One region of the Agrobacterium sp. LEGMi-208b genome, then DNA from elsewhere that is predicted to be linked to it. Evidence: riboswitches for the same ligand, from Rfam matches in the RefSeq annotation. Region 1 holds a riboswitch; each other region holds the start of a gene.

Region 1 (4,230 bases):
GACCCGCAGATCTACAAGGGCTATTTCGAAGACAGCCAGATCAAGGATCGTCCGCTTTCCGATTACGCTGGCGACTGGCAGTCGGTCTTCCCGCTTCTGAAGGACGGTTCGCTTGAACCCGTATGGAAGCATAAGGCCGAGAATGGCACTGCAAGCGTCGAACATATCCGCGCCGAATACGAAGCCGGATACAAGACCGACGTAGATCGCATCGCGATCGAGGGCGACGTTGTGTCCTTCTACAAGGACGGCAAGCCGACCAAGGCCAGCTATGCCTATGATGGCAAGGAAACCTTGACATACAAGAAGGGTAACCGCGGCGTCCGCTTCATCTTCAAGAAGACCGATGGTGACAAGTCTGCACCTGATTTCATTCAGTTCAGCGACCACAAGATCGCTCCGGAGAAGACCGACCACTTCCACATCTTCTGGGGCAACGACCGTGCAGCGCTTCTTGAAGAAGTGACCAATTGGCCGACCTACTACCCTGCGTCGCTGTCGGCGAAGCAGATCGTCAGTGAGATGAAGGCCCACTAAGGCACGCTTGCAAATGCGTCCGGCCCAAGGGCCGGGCGCTACGCGACCAACAGGTCGTCGATTTAATGCCAAATCAGTCAGGTGAAATATGAAGGCAGCGCCCAACACTGCACAGGCCATCTCCGAACATTGGAACGGTCGCGCTCATCGCTTTAATGATGCCGCCTCCCATGTACGGCTCCACGAGGGATGGAAGCGTGTTTTCTCGACGGCGCTCGGTAGTGAAGCCAGAGAGGCCATCGACCTTGGTTGCGGTACGGGCGCATGCACTCTGCTTCTTGCCGAGTGTGGACATCAGGTGACCGGCGTGGACGGGTCCGAAGGCATGCTCTCATATGCTCTCACGGATGCAGCCAATCGCGGGCTGAATGTCAGCTTCATTCATTCCTCGATGGATGACGCGGAGCTTCCCGACGACAGCGCGGATATTGTGACCCTGCGAAACGTTCTCTGGACACTGGAGAATCCGGCGGACGCCCTGGCGCTGGCCGAACGCGTCCTGCGACCTGGTGGACGGTTGCTGCTCTCGGATGGTCTGTGGTTCGTTCATAGGGCAAACAACAGCGCGGAAACATTCGGTGCCCATCTGCCTTTCTACAACGGCCTCACGGCGAGCGATAGCAGTCGCGAGATCGACTTTTTCGTCATGACTGCGACAAAGCCGTTCTGACACTGATCGAAAGCTTGCTTCGCGTTATCAAGCCTGTATAGCTTTCAACCGTCGGTTCCCGAAAGGGACGAACAGGGAATTCGAGGTGGAGTGATCCGCCAAACGAAACTGCCCCCGCAACTGTAGACGGCGAGCATCCTTTCATCGGCCACTGAGCACTACGCTCGGGAAGGCGAAAGGAGGCGACGACCCGTCAGTCAGGAGACCTGCCGACATCGATTAACTTATCGCCGGCGGGGTGTCCGGAGGGGAAGCGGATGTTTGCTGCGTATTTGCATGCTGTTCCGAATGATGGTGAAAGCCGTCATGTGGATTTCCGTGCCGTCTTGATGATCCCGACCGTATTCATTTCTACATAGGAGATTGATCATGACGAAACTCAAGGCAGCCTTTGCCTTCTCGACGATCCTGCTTGCTAGTTCGGGTGCATTCGCTGCTTCGACCAGCTATCCGCTTCAGATCAGCAATTGCGGTCAGGAACTGACATTCAAGGCCGCGCCGAAGAGCGTTGCTGCAGTCGGCCAGTCAACCACGGAAATGCTTTATGCTCTCGGCCTCGGCGACAAGGTCGTTGGCACGTCCGTCTGGTTCAATGAAGTGCTTCCGGAATTCAAGGATATCAACGCCAAGATCCCACGTCTGGCAGACAATCATCCGGGATTCGAGGCTTTGGCCGCAAAGAAGCCGGAACTCGTGACCACGCAATTCGAGGTGCATGTCGGTCCACAGGGAGTTGTCGGCACGCGTCAGCAGTTCAACGAGCTCGGCATCAATGTCTATGCGATGCCAGCGGATTGCGTCGGCAAGGACAATCTCGCGGGAGGTGACGGTTCGCGTAAGGTGCCGTTCTCCATCGACACGGTCTATCGTGCCGTCGATGAGCTTTCGACGATCTTCGACGTGCAGGAGCAGGGTGACAAGCTCGAAGAGCAACTTCGCTCCCGCGTGTCGGCTGCGGCCGACAAGGCGAAATCCCTCGGTAACAAGAATGTCTCGGCCGTCTTCTGGTTCTCCAGCGCCGATATCGATCTCGATCCTTTTGTTGCCGGCCAGAAGGGTATTCCGGGCTTCATCCTGAATACGCTCGGTGTGAAGAACGTGGTCGAGAGCGATGAGGAGTACCCGTCGGTTGGATGGGAAACCATAGCCAAGGCAAATCCGGACATTATCATCCTTGCACGCATGGATCGCCGCCGGTACCCGGCCGACGATTATCAAGTGAAACTCGACTACCTGAAGAGTGATCCGGTCACCCGTGAGATGAAGGCGGTCAAGGAAGGCCGCATCGTCATTGTCGATGCGCACGCCGTACATGCAGGTATCCGCATTCCGGATGGTATCGAAGCGGTCGCTGCTGCCCTTGAAGATTATAAGGCAAAGCAGTGATAGATACGGAAATCGGGCAGGGCGTTGGGGTGGCCTATCGGCGGATGGGCTACGTGGCGGGCTCCATCGCCCTGCTCGTCCTCGCAATTGCGCTGGGCGTCTCCGTTGGGGAGACGTCCATGCCAATCCATCTTGTGGCGCAGACGCTGGCCAACAAAATGCTGGGGTCGACCTACACGATCGATCCGATCGACGCGGGCATCATCTGGAACTATCGCCTGACCCGCGCAATCGTTGCCGCATGCTGTGGTGCGTCACTCGGTGTATCCGGTGTCGTACTGCAAGCCATGCTTCGTAACGCGTTGGCGGATCCATACATTCTCGGCATCTCGGCAGGCGCGTCGACTGGTGCTGTGACCGTACTGATCCTTGGCATCGGGGGAGGGGTTCTCTCCCTGTCACTGGGCGCTTTTGTAGGCTCTTTGATCGCTTTCATCATTGTCGTCACGCTGGCAAGGGCGGCGGGCGGCGGCGTGGGTATCCAGGCGACAGGCTTGATCATTCTCGCCGGGATCGCGGGATCTCAGCTCTTTAATGCACTGACTTCTTTTATCATTACACGCTCGGCAAATGCCGAGCAGGTTCGGGGCGTCATGTTCTGGCTCATGGGTAATCTCAGCGGTGTGCGCTGGAATGATGTTCTCCTCGCTGTGCCGATCGCCATCCTCGGTGTCTGTATCTGCATCTGGCACAGGCGCGCACTGGACGCCTTCACCTTCGGAGCGGATTCGGCTTCATCGCTCGGTATTCCCGTCCGCAAAGTCCAGGCGATCGTCATCGGCACAGCCGCGATGATGACGGCCGTTATGGTCAGTATTGTTGGCTCAATCGGATTCGTCGGGATCGTTATTCCGCATGCGGCACGATTTCTGGTTGGCCCGCGGCATGCCCGTCTCCTACCCGTTTCTGCCCTGATGGGCGCTGTTTTTCTCGTGCTTGCCGATATCGGTTCGCGGGTTCTGGTGCCCAATCAGGTTCTGCCGATCGGCGTCATTACCGCACTCGTCGGAGCGCCGGGTTTCGCGCTGATACTCATTCGGGGGAGGCGGGTCCGATGAACATGACCGCGACCAGTCTCGGCTGGAAAGTAGGGGCTACCCCTATTGTGCAGACGGTGTCGCTCGACATTCGTCAGGAGGAGACACTCGGGCTTGTCGGCCCGAATGGCTCAGGCAAATCGACGCTGCTGAAACTTCTGGCGGGAATCCTTGCGCCATCATCGGGGGACGTGCGTATAAAAGGCACGCCCATGACGACGATGAGCAGGCGGCAGATCGGTCAGACAATGGCCTTTGTCGAACAGCAAAGCGACACCTTTGAAAGGCTCACTGTCCGCGACGCTGTCGAACTTGGCCGGACGGCCTGGCTTTCTGCGCTGCAGCCGTGGTCGGCAAAGGACGATCAAATCGTTGCCGGTGCTCTTCAGCAGGTGGACATGGCCGGAATGGAAAAGCGCCTCTGGCACACTTTGTCGGGTGGTGAAAAGCAGCGTGTCCACATCGCGCGCGCCCTGGCGCAACAGCCCGGAATTCTACTTTTGGACGAGCCGACCAATCACCTTGATATCCAGCATCAATTGTCGATCCTCGGATTGGTCAAGGCCTTGCCAATTACATCAGTGATCGCGCTTCACGATC
Region 2 (4,230 bases), on a different replicon from region 1:
TCAGGAGACTGACGCCGCCATCCATTCGCGTCTGTTTGAACGAGATCGCACCGGCGAGAATCCGGCCATCCAGCTCCGGCAGGACGACATGCATGGCAAGATCGGAGGGATTGAGGCCACGGGCATTTTCCGCCCAGCCATCGCGTCGCGTCGTCGCCATCACCACCTGAAACACCGGCACGCCGAGACGGTCGAACAGGGTTGCGCCGGCGTCATCCGTCTGGCTGGCAAAGGCTGTAGCGGTTATGATGGCGTCGGGCTTCAGATCGGGCAGCGCCGTTTCGAGGAACCGAACCGCCTCGCCATCCTTCAGGCCGCTGACAAAAATCGGCAAGGGCGCAAAGCCGCGCTGCGAGAGCGCCTCGAAAAGCGCCTCCACAGGCGCGGCATCCGCCGCCAGAAGCATGGAGCGGTAAAAGAGAATAGGCAGAACCGGCGCATCGGCGGGAAAACCCGCACAGGCTTCCAGCCGATCCACAACGCCCATACCGGGCCGGTAAAAACCGGCTTTCGGTAGCGGTTCGGCTTCGATATCCGGCCATGCCTCGCCCCTTGCAAGAGCGGCAAGACCAAAAGCAAGCCGGTCCATATTTTCCTGCCCGCCCTCGCGGAAGAAGGAGAGGACCGAGCCCAAAATCCGCCTATCGACGGTCGAGGCCGCTTCAAGCTTCTCGTCCCTTTCGCTGCACTCACCCGGCAAAAGCAGAAGCTTGATGCCGTGCTTACGCGCAAGAATGGAAAGCTGATCGACGCCGTACCGCCAGCGTTCCGCACCGCCGAGAATCCGGATAAGGATAACGCTGGCATGTTCCGCCGTCTTTTCGATCCAAAGATCGACCGACATGGGATGCCGAAGCTCGGACAGGTTGGCGGCTGACAGAGAGGGAAGTGCACCCTCTGTTTTCCGCCACGCCTGTTCCAGCCCCGCCAGATCGCTTGCCGAAAAGGACAGCATCACCACATCCGACCGGGGCTGGTTGAGATCAACCGGCTCTATCAGATCGTCCAGAGACGAGGACGTGGTGGCGAGGATGTGCATCGTCAGGCGGCCAGCATCTGTTCGATCTTTTCGCGGTTAAGACCCTTTTCGCCGATGACGACGAGGCGGCTGCGGCGCTCTTCACCCGCCGCCCAGGGCCGGTCGTAATAGTGGTTGACGCGGCTGCCGACAGCCTGCACCTGCAGGCGCATCGGCTTTGCGGAAACCTCGATGAAGCCCTTGATACGCAGGACATTTTCCGCAGCCGCCGTCTCGGCGATACGGGCTGCCAGCGCTTCCGGATCGGTCACGGCCGGCAGGTCGATGACGAAGCTGTCGAAATCATCGTGTTCATGGTCAAGTTCACCATCATGATGGGTGCGGCGGTTTTCGATATCCTCTTCCACCGCAAGGCCGAGACCGATCAGAACGGCGGGGTCGATGGCGCCATTCGAGGCCACAACGATCTTTGCCGCCCTCGGCAGATGTTCGAGAACATGCGCCTTGGCCTTGTCCAGACCGGCATCATCAAGAAGATCGGCCTTGGTCAACACGATAAGATCGGCGCAGGCGACCTGATCCTCGAAAACCTCTTCGACCGGGTCATCGTGATCGAGTGCCTCGTCATTGGCCCGCTGGGCGGCGAGCGCTTCCATGTCATGCGCCACTTGACCTTCGGCAAGGGCGGCGCCGTCCACCACCGCCACGACGGCATCCACCGTCACGCGGCTCTTGATCGCCGGCCACTGGAAGGCCTGCACCAGCGGCTTTGGCAGGGCAAGGCCCGAGGTCTCGATGAGGATATGCTCCACCTTGGGCTGGCGGCTTAGAATCTGTTCGATGGCGGGCTGGAAATCATCCGCCACCGTGCAGCAGATGCAGCCATTGGCCAGTTCGACGATGTTTTCTTCCGGGCAGCTCTCAATGCCGCAGCCTTTGAGAATTTCGCCATCGATACCGATATCGCCGAATTCGTTGACGATGATCGCCAGCCGCTTGCCATCCAGCTTTTCTAGAAGCCCGCGCAGCAGCGTGGTTTTTCCCGCCCCCAGAAAGCCGGTAACAATCGTGCAGGGAACGCGGTCCAGAAGGGTGCTCATGATTTCTCCTCGGTAAAATCGAATGGGGGAATGCGCGCCACCATGCCGCGCTTTAAGGGTTCAGGGCGGCCGCGCCAGGGCATCAGGCCATCGGGGGCGGCAGCCAGCAGCCGCGCGCCGGTCAGCAAATCTTCCGCATCACCGGGGGTCAGCCCGCCGAAAACATAGGACCAGCCGCTGGCACTGCGCAGTACGGCACTAAGCCCGCGCTTGCAATTGGCGAGGCAGTTGACGGAATGAACGGTGATACCCGTTTCCTCCGCCTTTGCGATGACGGCGTTGACAAGATGCGAACCGGGGCGCGGTTCGGCATTGGGATCGGCTTCATCGCGACAGCTCCTGCAAACGAAGACGATCACGCCGGACGCCGTTTCGTCCGGCGTGTTTCCGCCTGCAGATGAAGATGTCGCTGAAATATCCAAACCGTATCGTTTCCCGCGCCTTGCAAAAATATCTCGGGGTGCGGATATCGAAAACGGCATGCGGACAGGCGCAAACCGGATGTTCGATCTAACCGACTGACCGGAGCACCCCGCCCGACAGACGTTTTTCCTGAAACGGCAGGTCTCCTGGCTCGCGGCTTTACACCCTGACACCGCCTTCCCGAACCATCTTAAGGGTCCAGTGGCTTTACGGTGCGGGCTTACCGCTCACAGTTGCGGGGGCAGCCACGGAATGACCCGGTGATCGGGTTGGAACCGTGTTCCCTCTTAGCTTTTCCCGTTGCCGCGAAAAGACCGTCAGTTCGCTACCCTTAGGCTGAACGGGCGGAAGGGTCAATGCCGCGGCCCCGTGGCCGGCGCATTGCCGGGTGCGGCAAATTGGGTATAGTCGCCGCTCCGAACGGCGGGTGGCAGCGGATCCCGCGCCACTGGATGAAAAGGAAAATGCAATGATACGCGACATCAGCGACAGCGAAGCCGAACGCCACCGGCAGAAAATGGTCAACCGCAAGACGGTGCAGGATGCCGAAGTTGCGGCAAAGACCATCGAAAAAGGCCTGCTGATGATCAACACCGGTCCCGGCAAGGGCAAGTCCACGGCCGCTTTCGGCCTTGCCCTGCGCATGCTCGGCACCGGACGGCGGGTCGGCGTCGTGCAATTCATCAAGGGCGCATGGTCAACGGGCGAACAGCAGGCGCTGACTTTGTTCGGCGACAAGGTTGTCTGGCGCACCATGGGCGAGGGTTTCACCTGGGACACGCAGGATCTGAAGCGCGATGTTGCGGCGGCCACAAAGGCCTGGGAAGAAGCCAAGCTCCTGATGGCCGACGAGACTATCGGTCTCCTGATCCTCGACGAGCTGAACATCGCGCTGCGTTACGACTACCTGCCGCTGGAGGAGGTGGTCGAAACGCTTGTCCGCCGCAGGCCCGATCTGCATGTGGTCGTCACCGGCCGCAATGCCAAACAGCCGCTGATCGACGCCGCCGACATGGTGACGGAAATGACCCTCGTGAAGCATCACTTCAAGGCGGGCGTAAAGGCGCAGGCGGGGATAGAATTCTGACATGGCGGCACGGGTGCTGATGTTTCAGGGAACCGGCTCGGATGTCGGCAAGTCGCTGATGGTGGCCGGGCTTGCCCGCGCCTTCGTCAGGCGCGGCCTCTCCGTCATGCCGTTCAAACCGCAGAACATGTCGAATAATGCGGCCGTCACCGCCGATGGCGGGGAGATCGGCCGCGCACAGGCGCTGCAGGCGCGGGCGGCGGGCGTGCCGCTCTCCGTTCACATGAATCCGGTACTGCTGAAGCCGCAAAGCGAGACCGGCGCGCAGGTGGTCGTCCAGGGCAAGATCGCCGGCAATGCCAGGGCAGCTGATTATCAGCACATGAAGGCCGGGCTGATGCCGCGCGTGCTGGAAAGCTTCGACCGCCTGAAACAACAGGCCGATCTGGTTCTGGTGGAAGGGGCGGGCAGCGCATCCGAAATCAACCTGCGTGCCAATGACATCGCCAATATGGGTTTTGCCAGAGCCGCGGACGCGCCCGTCATCTTGATCGGCGATATCGACCGGGGCGGTGTCATCGCCAGCCTCGTCGGCACGAAAGCAGTGCTCGAAAACGATGACGCGGCGATGATCGAAGGTTTCATCGTCAACCGCTTTCGCGGTGATCCGACCCTGTTTTCGGACGGCATGCGGATAATTG
Region 3 (4,230 bases), on a different replicon from region 1:
CATCGAGTGAAACGCCGCGCACGATGTCGATATTGCCGGCATGGAAATGCAGGTCGTGGGCGGATAATTTCATGAACGCCCCCTCTTCTGCCCAAGAATGAAGGCAAAGGCGGGCGCACCGACAAGCGCGGTGATAACGCCGATGGGCAGCACCTGCCCCGGAATGACGATGCGCGAGAGAATATCCGCGACGATCATGAAAACCGCGCCGGTCAGCGCCGTTACCGGCAGCAATATACCATGGCGAACGCCGACGAAGATGCGTGCCGCATGCGGAATGACGAGCCCCACGAAGCCGATGGAGCCAACCAGCGACACCATCGCAGCCGTCATGACCGCCGAAACGGAGATGAGCACGGCGTAGACCCAGCGCACCGGAATGCCGAGCGAAACGGCGGCCTGGCCGCCGAAGGCGAAGGCATCGAGCGCCCGGGCATACCAGAGACACACAGCAAGTCCCGCAAGGCTGACCGGCAGCGCCAGCCAGACATCCGGCCAGCGCACGCCCGAGAGGTTGCCCAGCAACCAGAACATGATGCCGCGCGCCTGTTCCGCATTGGCGGATTTGGTGACGATGAAAGAAGTCATGGCGTTGAACAGCTGCGACCCGGCCACCCCCGCCAGAATGATGGCGCTGTTGCCGTGCCCCGCCCGCACCGCCAGAAGGCTGACCAGCGAAAACGCAACGAAAGCGCCGATGAGCGCCCCGGCCGGCATCGTTAGAAACCCCGCACCGAAGCCCAAAAGCGCCACGGCGACGGCACCGGTGGAAGCGCCGGCGGAAATGCCGAGAATATAGGGATCGGCAAGCGGGTTGCGCAGAAGCGATTGCAGCACCGCTCCGGCGAGCGCCAAAGAAGCGCCGCAACAGGCGGCAACAACCGCGCGGCTGAGGCGGTAACTCCAGACAATGCCCTCATCCAGCGGCTCCAGCGGATAACCCGCATGGAAGACGCGGTTGGCAATGGTTTTCGCCACGACATCAAACGGAATGGCGGTCTCGCCGATGGCCGCTCCGGCCATCAGCGCGACGAGCAACAGGGCGAGCGCGGCAAGAGCCAGCCCCGCCCTGCCGAGATGAATGGAAAGTCCGTTCACTTGGCGAGGCCGGCAGCCGAAATCGCCTCGGCCAGCGTTTCGATGCCTTCGATGGTGCGGATGGTCGGGTTCATCGCCTGCGCATCCATCTCGAACACATGACCTTCCTTGACGGCGGGCATGATGCTGGCCACGGGATCGGTGGCGAGGAACTTCAGCTTGACGGCGACATCGTCGGCGGGGAACCGGCGGCGATCCATCTTGCCGGCAACGATGATGGAGGGATTTGCCTTGGCGATGGTTTCCCAGCCGACGGTCGGCCATTCTTCATCGCTTTCGATGACGTTCTTCAGACCCAGCGCGGACATGATGTAGCCGGGGGCGCCATTGCGGCCGGCCACATAGGGATCGATATCCAGCTCGGCGCTGGAGAACCAGAAGACGGCGGAAAGCTTGCCATTGGCGGAGGCGATCTTGGCGCGGGCGGCTTCCTCACGCTTCTTCAGATCGGCAACGACCTCCTCACCGCGATCCTGCACGTTAAAGATTTTGGCGAGATCGCGAATTTCCTGGTAGATCAGGTCCATGGTGAAGACGGTGTTGCGCACGCCGTCGCCGCCGCCGGAATTGTCCTTGCCCAGGCAATCGGCGGGCGAAGTATAAACGGGAATACCAAGTTCGGCGAATTGCGCCGGCGTTCCGACAACGCCTTCCGGGCCGATCTGCCACTGGAACTGCGTCGTCACGAGGTCCGGCTTCTTGCCGACGACCGCCTCGAAGCTGGGGTCATTATCGGCCAGCCGCTCGACCTTGGCGTTGGCCTCCTCATAACCCTTCAGAACCGGGCCAATCCACAGCGCGGTGCCGACAACCTTGTCGGCGAGGCCGAGCAAATAAAGCACCTCGGTCGTGCTCTGGCCGACGGACACGGTGCGGGCGGGAGCCTGCTTGAAGGTGATCTCCTGACCGCAGCTGTTGATCGTCAGGGGATAGGTGGTTTCGGCAGCATTTGCAGCGGTGACAGGCAAGACCGCAAGCGCAGCGGCCAGAAAGCCGGCATGGACCGGCAGGCGTCTAGAATGAAACATGTGTTCTCCAGTCGACAGTAAAACTTATTCCAGAGCAGCAGGCGTCAGAACGCGCAGCAACAGCGGGACGTCTTGTACGGAGAACGGTCTTGGGACGCAAACGAAATGTTATGAAATAACATTACAATCTCCTCCTCCGGGCTTCCCCGCCCGTAACGATGGTTTATATTTTGACGGCAGGTCTCCTGGCTCACGGATTTGCGTCACTCATCTGCCTTCCCGCATTCCTGAGAATACAGTGGCATGACGCCTTCAAGCGTCACGGGGATGAACGACAATCCGCTTACAGTTGCGGGGGCAGCCACGGCATTGGGTGAAAAAATCGCCCGCACCATGTTCCCTATTAATCCCTTCGCCTTTCGGCTGCAGGAACCGTCGCTTTCTCACATAAGGGGCAAGAGGCGGGGCGTCAATTGCGATAGTGCCGCACTTCAGCACAAAGACGGGCCTGCAAGGGCGAAAGTCCTTGCGGAACCGGCGCCTGCCGGTTGCGGTACACCTTTCGACATGATGGTGAGCGTTTCGATGACCACCAGCCCGGATTGCGTCAGGAAATCGGTCAGAAGACCGCTGTCCCGCACGGCATCGAGACGGACAAGCTGATCGTCGAGATCGGAAAAATGCCGTTTCACCAGCGCAATGGCATCCGCCTCCTCACCGGCAACGACCGGGCCGACGATATGGCCCCGCCCCGCTGCACGCCGCAATGCAAAGGCGGCAAGACGATCGGCCTCGAACAGGCCGTAACCCGTATTTTCCCGGAGAAGGCGCTGCAGGACGCCCCGGCGCGAAACACCGAAAGCCGCCCGATCCAGATCCGCCACGACGGATAAATGATCCTCGGACAGCGGCTCGATTCTCTGTTTTCTTCCAAGCGCCGACGCCTCGGCAATACAACGCGCCTTGCCGCGCAGGAGATGTATTTTTTCCGTATCCCCGGCAAAACCCAGCCGGGCAAAAAGCCGCCGTGACGCTTCCGTGGCGTTCAAACGCAGGGCGGCGTCAGGGTAACCCGCAATGAGTTGGCCGACCAGCCATGGTGCGACGCCCTGCCCTTGCAAACGCGGGGAAACGATGACCATGCCGACCGTCGCGAAACCCTCATCATAAGGAAACAGCATTGCCGTTGCGACAACGCGGTCTATCTCGTCCAGCGCGGCAAGGCCGACGCCACATTGACGCAGGAAACACCATTCGTTCGCGTGATATCGCCATCCGACAGCCATGGACAAAGCATGCAGATGATCGGCCTCCACATCGGCGATATCCACGGTCCGCAACTCGAAACTATCGACTTTGAGCAGCTCCATGACAAACGGCTCTCATTCCCTCCGGCGCGGAACCTTGATCCCGGCATCCCAGCTCACGACATCCGAAGATAACCAGCCTCGTCAGCAGGAATTTTTTGAAAGTGCTGAAAGGACACAACAATCTACTGAAATCACGCCTATTTCAGCAGATAAACGCCGCAGGCCGCTCTAAGCTTTTCGGCGTTGAAGCGACGGAGACAGCCATGAACGCAATCGACATTCTGGAGCGTCTTGTCGGCTTCCCCTCGGTCGTCGGAACCGCCAATGGCGACATTGCCGGATGGATCGCCGATTATCTGGAAAGCCACGGCGCGAAAGTATCGCTGCTTGCCGGCCCGGAGGGCGACCGCGCCAATCTCTTCGCCAGCTTCGGCCCGACCGATGCCAGCGGATACATCCTGTCCGGCCATATGGATGTGGTGCCTGCCGGTGAGCCGGAATGGTCCTCCGTTCCCTTCACGCTGAGAACCGAAGGCGAGCGTCTTTACGGACGCGGAACCACCGACATGAAAGGGTTTCTGGCCACGGTTCTCGCCGCGGCACCGGCATTTTCACGCATGGCGCTGAAGCGGCCCGTTCATATCGCCTTTTCCTATGACGAGGAGGCGGGCTGCCGCGGCGTTCCGCATCTCATCGCCCGATTGCCGGAACTATGCGCAAAACCGGCGGGCGCGATTATCGGCGAACCGAGCAATCTGCGCGCCGTGCGCGCCCACAAGGGCAAGGCCGCCGCACGCATCGCCATTCGCGGCCGCTCCGGCCATTCCTCGCGGCCGGATCAGGGCGTGAACGCC
Region 4 (4,230 bases), on a different replicon from region 1:
ATTTTGCAGACTGGGAGCCGGCGCTGCTTGCTGCGGCAGCGCGCAGCTATCTCGGTGTCGAGATCGTGCACGCCACGCCTGATGGCAGGCCGGTGACCTCGATGGGCGGACTGAAGGTGACGCCGGACACATCCTATGACGCGCTCGATCCCGTTGACATCGATGCGCTCGTCATTCCCGGCGGTCTCAGCTGGGAAAAGGGAACGGCTGCCGATCTTAGCGGGCTGGTCAAGCGGTTTCGCGACAGGGACCGGCTGGTCGCCGGCATCTGCGCGGCGGCAAGCGCGCTCGGCGGCACGGGGGTGCTGAACGATGTCGCCCATACCGGCAATGCGCTGGCATCGCACAAGGCCTATCCGGCCTATCGCGGTGAAGCGCTTTATCGCGATCAGCCGAAAGCGGTCAGTGATGGCGGCATCATCACGGCGGCCGGCAGCGCGCCGGTCAGTTTCGCGGTGGAAATTCTGAAAAGCCTCGGCCTCTTTGGTCCGGAAGCCGAGGCGGAACTTCAGGTTTTTGCGGCGGAGCATGGGTGAGGCGGACCGGCCTTGGCCGTCTTTAATATGCTCTCTCCGTCATTCCGGCCTTGAGCCGGAATCCAGCCGACGCGCGTCTGCGCGGCGAAAAGAGTCTTTTCAGCCCAAGGACTTGGGCTGACTGGATCCCGGCTCAAGGCCGGGATGACGGAGGTGAGAACAGCGATGACTACCCCCGATCAAGCACCCGGCACACCCGCGCCGCCGAGGCATCGCCCTCACCCGCGATCGCACGGCGAATATCGCGGCTATTCAGATGCAGGCTGCGGCCGGCGGGCAAATTTGAACGGTTTATCTTGCTGAGCGCCGCAGCGACAAAGGCAGCCTCGTGATCATGAAAACAGGCGAGAGCCTCCTCGCGACCCGGTGTTGCCCCAAGGAGCGCCTTGAAGGCAAGGCGGTGCACGGCGCAGAAAGCGCCGTGACCGGGAACGGCAAAACGCAGCGCATCGAGTTCCTCACTCCATTGCGCTGCGTCCTGCATGGTTTCAAGCCAGCTGGAAGCGCTTCAGGAAAAACGCGCTCAACGTGCCGATCAGCGCCCAGAAGACGAAGCTGGTGATGGTGGCGGCGACGATGAACTGACGCTCGAGCGGCAGCGGCGCCAGCGCATGTTCGCCTTCCGGCGGCAGGGGCGCGCCCACCACATGCGGCGCGACGATCAACACCAGCGCCAGCAGAACCGCCCAGGGTTCGCGGCGGAAGGCGATGAGCGCAATGCCGCCCGCGGTCGCGGCAACGGTTGCGAGCCACCAGATCTGCCGTGCCTCAAGCGCGGCGGCCGGGCTTCCCGGGAGTTCCGGCGGCAGGCCGATCATCGGGGCCAGCATGACGGCGGCAAAACCGGCGACGCCCCAGAGAAGGCCTTCACGCCAGCCGGTATTGGTGCCGCGCAGTGAGATGAGACCGGTCAGCACCAGTGCGTAACCGATGGCGGTCAGCACATTGGCGGCGACGGTATAGGCGGTGCGCTCGAAACCATCGGCCGGGGCCCAGGCTTCATCATTATGCTCATGGGCGGGAACCGCGGCACCGGGCGCCGGCGCATCATGGCTATGGGGCGCTTCGCCGGCGCTCTCATAGGTTTCCGCCTGCAGGATGAGCGGCGTGGTGCCGAAAGACTGCATGGCAGACACGGCCAAACCGCCGAGAATACCGACGAGAACGGCGGTAAAGACGATATTGCGAAAAGATGACATGCCGTTTCCCCTCAATGGCAGGGGAAGGCGTTGGCATGGCGCGTGTCATGCGCGGCATTGTGCACGGCTTCCACATGGGAAAAGCCGACAAAACCGACGACGAACAGGCCAAGCACGATCGCCGTCAGCGATTGCGCGAAGCTGCCCGTTTTTGCGGATACGGCGGCGTTGGCCGTATTCTGGTTGATGGACATGGTGACCCCTCTCCGGCGCGACCCCGCGCCCTTGGACGCGGCCGAACGGCACAAGCCGCAGGACCGCATGCGATACACTTCACCACGGGGATACGAGACTGACACAGGGAGCATTGATCTTGCCACCCTGACATTCCGCTCTTCCGGACACCCCGCCGGCATGGACATTTCCGCGATGGCAGGTCTCCTGGCTTGCGGGTCAAAACCTGAAACACCTTCCCGGCATCAGCCTCGCCCTGGAAACCGCGGTTTCCGGCAAGAGGGCTGCCAGTGGCATTTCGTTTCAGGCTCTCCGCTCACAGTTGCGGGGGCAGCCACGAATGAGGATTGCTCCCTATCGTGTTCCCTTTTCACCTTCCGGAACGTCCGGAAGGAACCATCACAGGATTGTTATCTGCCGGGCGCGAACGGGAGTCAATGGCGCTTACCCACCTCTCGTTCGTCATCCTCGGGCTTGACCCGAGGATCCATGGGCTGGCGTGGTGGTGGATCCTCGGGTCAAGCCCGAGGATGACGGAGGAGAGGTATCAGGCCCTACCGCGGCGGTATCGCCTTCAGATAGGCGGCAATCGCATCGCGGTCTTCGGCCGTCAGATGCGCCATGTTCTGCTGCACCTTGACCATGGAGCCGCCGACGCTGTCGAATTCCGGGGTGAAGCCGGTTTCCAGATAGCTGGCAATATCGGCTTCCGCCCAGCTTCCGATGCTTTGCGAGCCGGGGGTGATGTCCGGAATGCGGCCTTCGCCCTCCGGATTGGGACCGCCGGCCAGCCACTGATCCTTCACAAAGCCACCGAGCGCATCACGGGGCGTGTGGCATTCGCCGCAATGGCCGGGTCCTTCCACCAGATATTGGCCACGCAGCAATTCGGCATTGGCATTGGCAAGCTCGACGCGGGGCCGCGCCGAGGGATCGAAATAAAGGAACTTCCAGCCGCCCAGCGCCATGCGCAGGTTGAAGGGGAACGGCAACTCGTGATCCGGCGCATCGTTCTGGCTGGCCGGCAGGGCTTTCAGATAACCGAAGAGATCGTTGATGTCCTTCTGCGTCATGCGGGCATAGGAGGCATAGGGAAAGGACGGGTAGAGATGTTCGCCGTTCTTGCCCACCCCGCGCGTCATCGCATCGCCAAATTCCGCCAGCGTCCAGCCGCCGATACCATGCTGCGGATCGGAGGAAATATTGGGCACATGAAAGGTCCCGAAGGGGCTTTTCAGCGCCTGCCCGCCCGAAAGCGTCAACAGCCCCTCGCCCTTGGCATCGGGCGCGGCATGACAGCTTGCGCAGCCGCCCGCCCAGAACAGCGTTTCGCCATTGGCGAGATCCGGTTCGCCAAGGCTCACCCAGTGGCTGGGCGCCTGCCGCTCAGGCGCAGTGACCCAGGCGAATATGCCGTAGCCCGCAATGGCCGCGACCACGGCCCCGCCCACGAGTTTCGTCCAGATGGAAGACATACCCCTCTCCCCATTCTCACCTGACCCGGTCAGGCGTCTTTCGCGCCGGGAAAACGCCGCCGGGAAGCGGCGTTTCCAGAATCATTGGATCACTTCTTCAGACGATAGGTCTGGTGGCAGGTGCCGCAATCGGCGCCGAGCGTCTTCATGGCGGTGGCGACGCCGGCCTGATCGGTGGGGAGATTGGCGAGAACCATGTCCGCATCCGTGCCGAGCTTGGCGGCCTTGGCCTTGAAGTCCGCGAAATTTTCCCAGATGGCGGGAGCAGCCGCGCTGCCGGTCTCGGTGCCGGCTGGGAACTGGTCGGGGAAAGCCTTGGCATTGGTGCTGATGGTCGTTACGGCGGCCTTGACGGTATCGGCGTCAAAGGGCTTTTCGCCCTTGGAGATGGCGGCGAGCGCACCCATGGAGCCGCCGATCTGCTTCATCAAGCCTTCACGTTTTTCGACTTCGCCGGCAGCGTAGACCGCTCCGGCGCAAAGACAGCCGAACAGCATGGCCGCCGTGATGGTTTTCAGTTTCATGCGCACTCTCCTTGATTCCGGCTGGGACACCGGGCGCTAGATGGAACGGCGCGAGGATGCCCTTTCCCGATGGCGAAAAGAAGTCACATTGCGGTGAATTCCATCGTGAAAACAGAAGCCTAAGACAAGGCCTCCCACAGCGTCAGCAACGCTGCGGCAATCAGCATGAAACCGGCGGCGCGGCCGATGAAGATCGTGGCGGCGGGCGAGGAAACCAGCCATGCCCGGCTCCTATCCGCCGTCAGCGCCAGGGCGCCATAGACGGTGAACTGCGTTACCGCCACCATCGCGCCCATCACCAGCCCCTGCATCCAGATCGGGC

Evidence for each region. Region 1 has a riboswitch for cobalamin ahead of AC5YUO_RS26675 (ABC transporter substrate-binding protein). Riboswitches for the same ligand answer to the same signal wherever they lie in the genome.
Region 2: another riboswitch for cobalamin. It lies ahead of AC5YUO_RS08160 (DUF1636 family protein); the one in region 1 lies ahead of AC5YUO_RS26675 (ABC transporter substrate-binding protein).
Region 3: another riboswitch for cobalamin. It lies ahead of AC5YUO_RS16805 (ABC transporter substrate-binding protein); the one in region 1 lies ahead of AC5YUO_RS26675 (ABC transporter substrate-binding protein).
Region 4: another riboswitch for cobalamin. It lies ahead of AC5YUO_RS03415 (CbtB domain-containing protein); the one in region 1 lies ahead of AC5YUO_RS26675 (ABC transporter substrate-binding protein).

Annotation. Positions count from the first base shown of each region.
Region 1 covers NZ_JCALIC010000003.1:255,970-260,199, forward strand. The annotation lists gene AC5YUO_RS26665 (ZinT/AdcA family metal-binding protein) at 1-537, shown strand, start outside; gene AC5YUO_RS26670 (class I SAM-dependent methyltransferase) at 626-1,207, shown strand; cobalamin riboswitch at 1,246-1,435, shown strand; gene AC5YUO_RS26675 (ABC transporter substrate-binding protein) at 1,577-2,593, shown strand; gene AC5YUO_RS26680 (FecCD family ABC transporter permease) at 2,638-3,651, shown strand; gene AC5YUO_RS26685 (ABC transporter ATP-binding protein) at 3,648-4,230, shown strand, end outside.
Region 2 covers NZ_CM183445.1:1,649,650-1,653,879, reverse strand. The annotation lists gene cobN (cobaltochelatase subunit CobN) at 1-1,039, opposite strand, end outside; gene cobW (cobalamin biosynthesis protein CobW) at 1,042-2,079, opposite strand; gene AC5YUO_RS08160 (DUF1636 family protein) at 2,076-2,501, opposite strand; cobalamin riboswitch at 2,622-2,836, opposite strand; gene cobO (cob(I)yrinic acid a,c-diamide adenosyltransferase) at 2,972-3,589, shown strand; gene AC5YUO_RS08150 (cobyric acid synthase) at 3,591-4,230, shown strand, end outside.
Region 3 covers NZ_CM183446.1:453,355-457,584, forward strand. The annotation lists gene AC5YUO_RS16795 (ABC transporter ATP-binding protein) at 1-73, opposite strand, end outside; gene AC5YUO_RS16800 (FecCD family ABC transporter permease) at 70-1,098, opposite strand; gene AC5YUO_RS16805 (ABC transporter substrate-binding protein) at 1,095-2,126, opposite strand; cobalamin riboswitch at 2,285-2,518, opposite strand; gene AC5YUO_RS16810 (GNAT family N-acetyltransferase) at 2,558-3,436, opposite strand; gene argE (acetylornithine deacetylase) at 3,640-4,230, shown strand, end outside.
Region 4 covers NZ_CM183445.1:677,468-681,697, forward strand. The annotation lists gene AC5YUO_RS03400 (type 1 glutamine amidotransferase family protein) at 1-536, shown strand, start outside; gene AC5YUO_RS03405 (hypothetical protein) at 706-1,020, opposite strand; gene AC5YUO_RS03410 (CbtA family protein) at 1,025-1,735, opposite strand; gene AC5YUO_RS03415 (CbtB domain-containing protein) at 1,747-1,929, opposite strand; cobalamin riboswitch at 2,090-2,325, opposite strand; gene AC5YUO_RS03420 (c-type cytochrome) at 2,464-3,384, opposite strand; gene AC5YUO_RS03425 (c-type cytochrome) at 3,474-3,908, opposite strand; gene AC5YUO_RS03430 (LysE family translocator) at 4,028-4,230, opposite strand, start outside.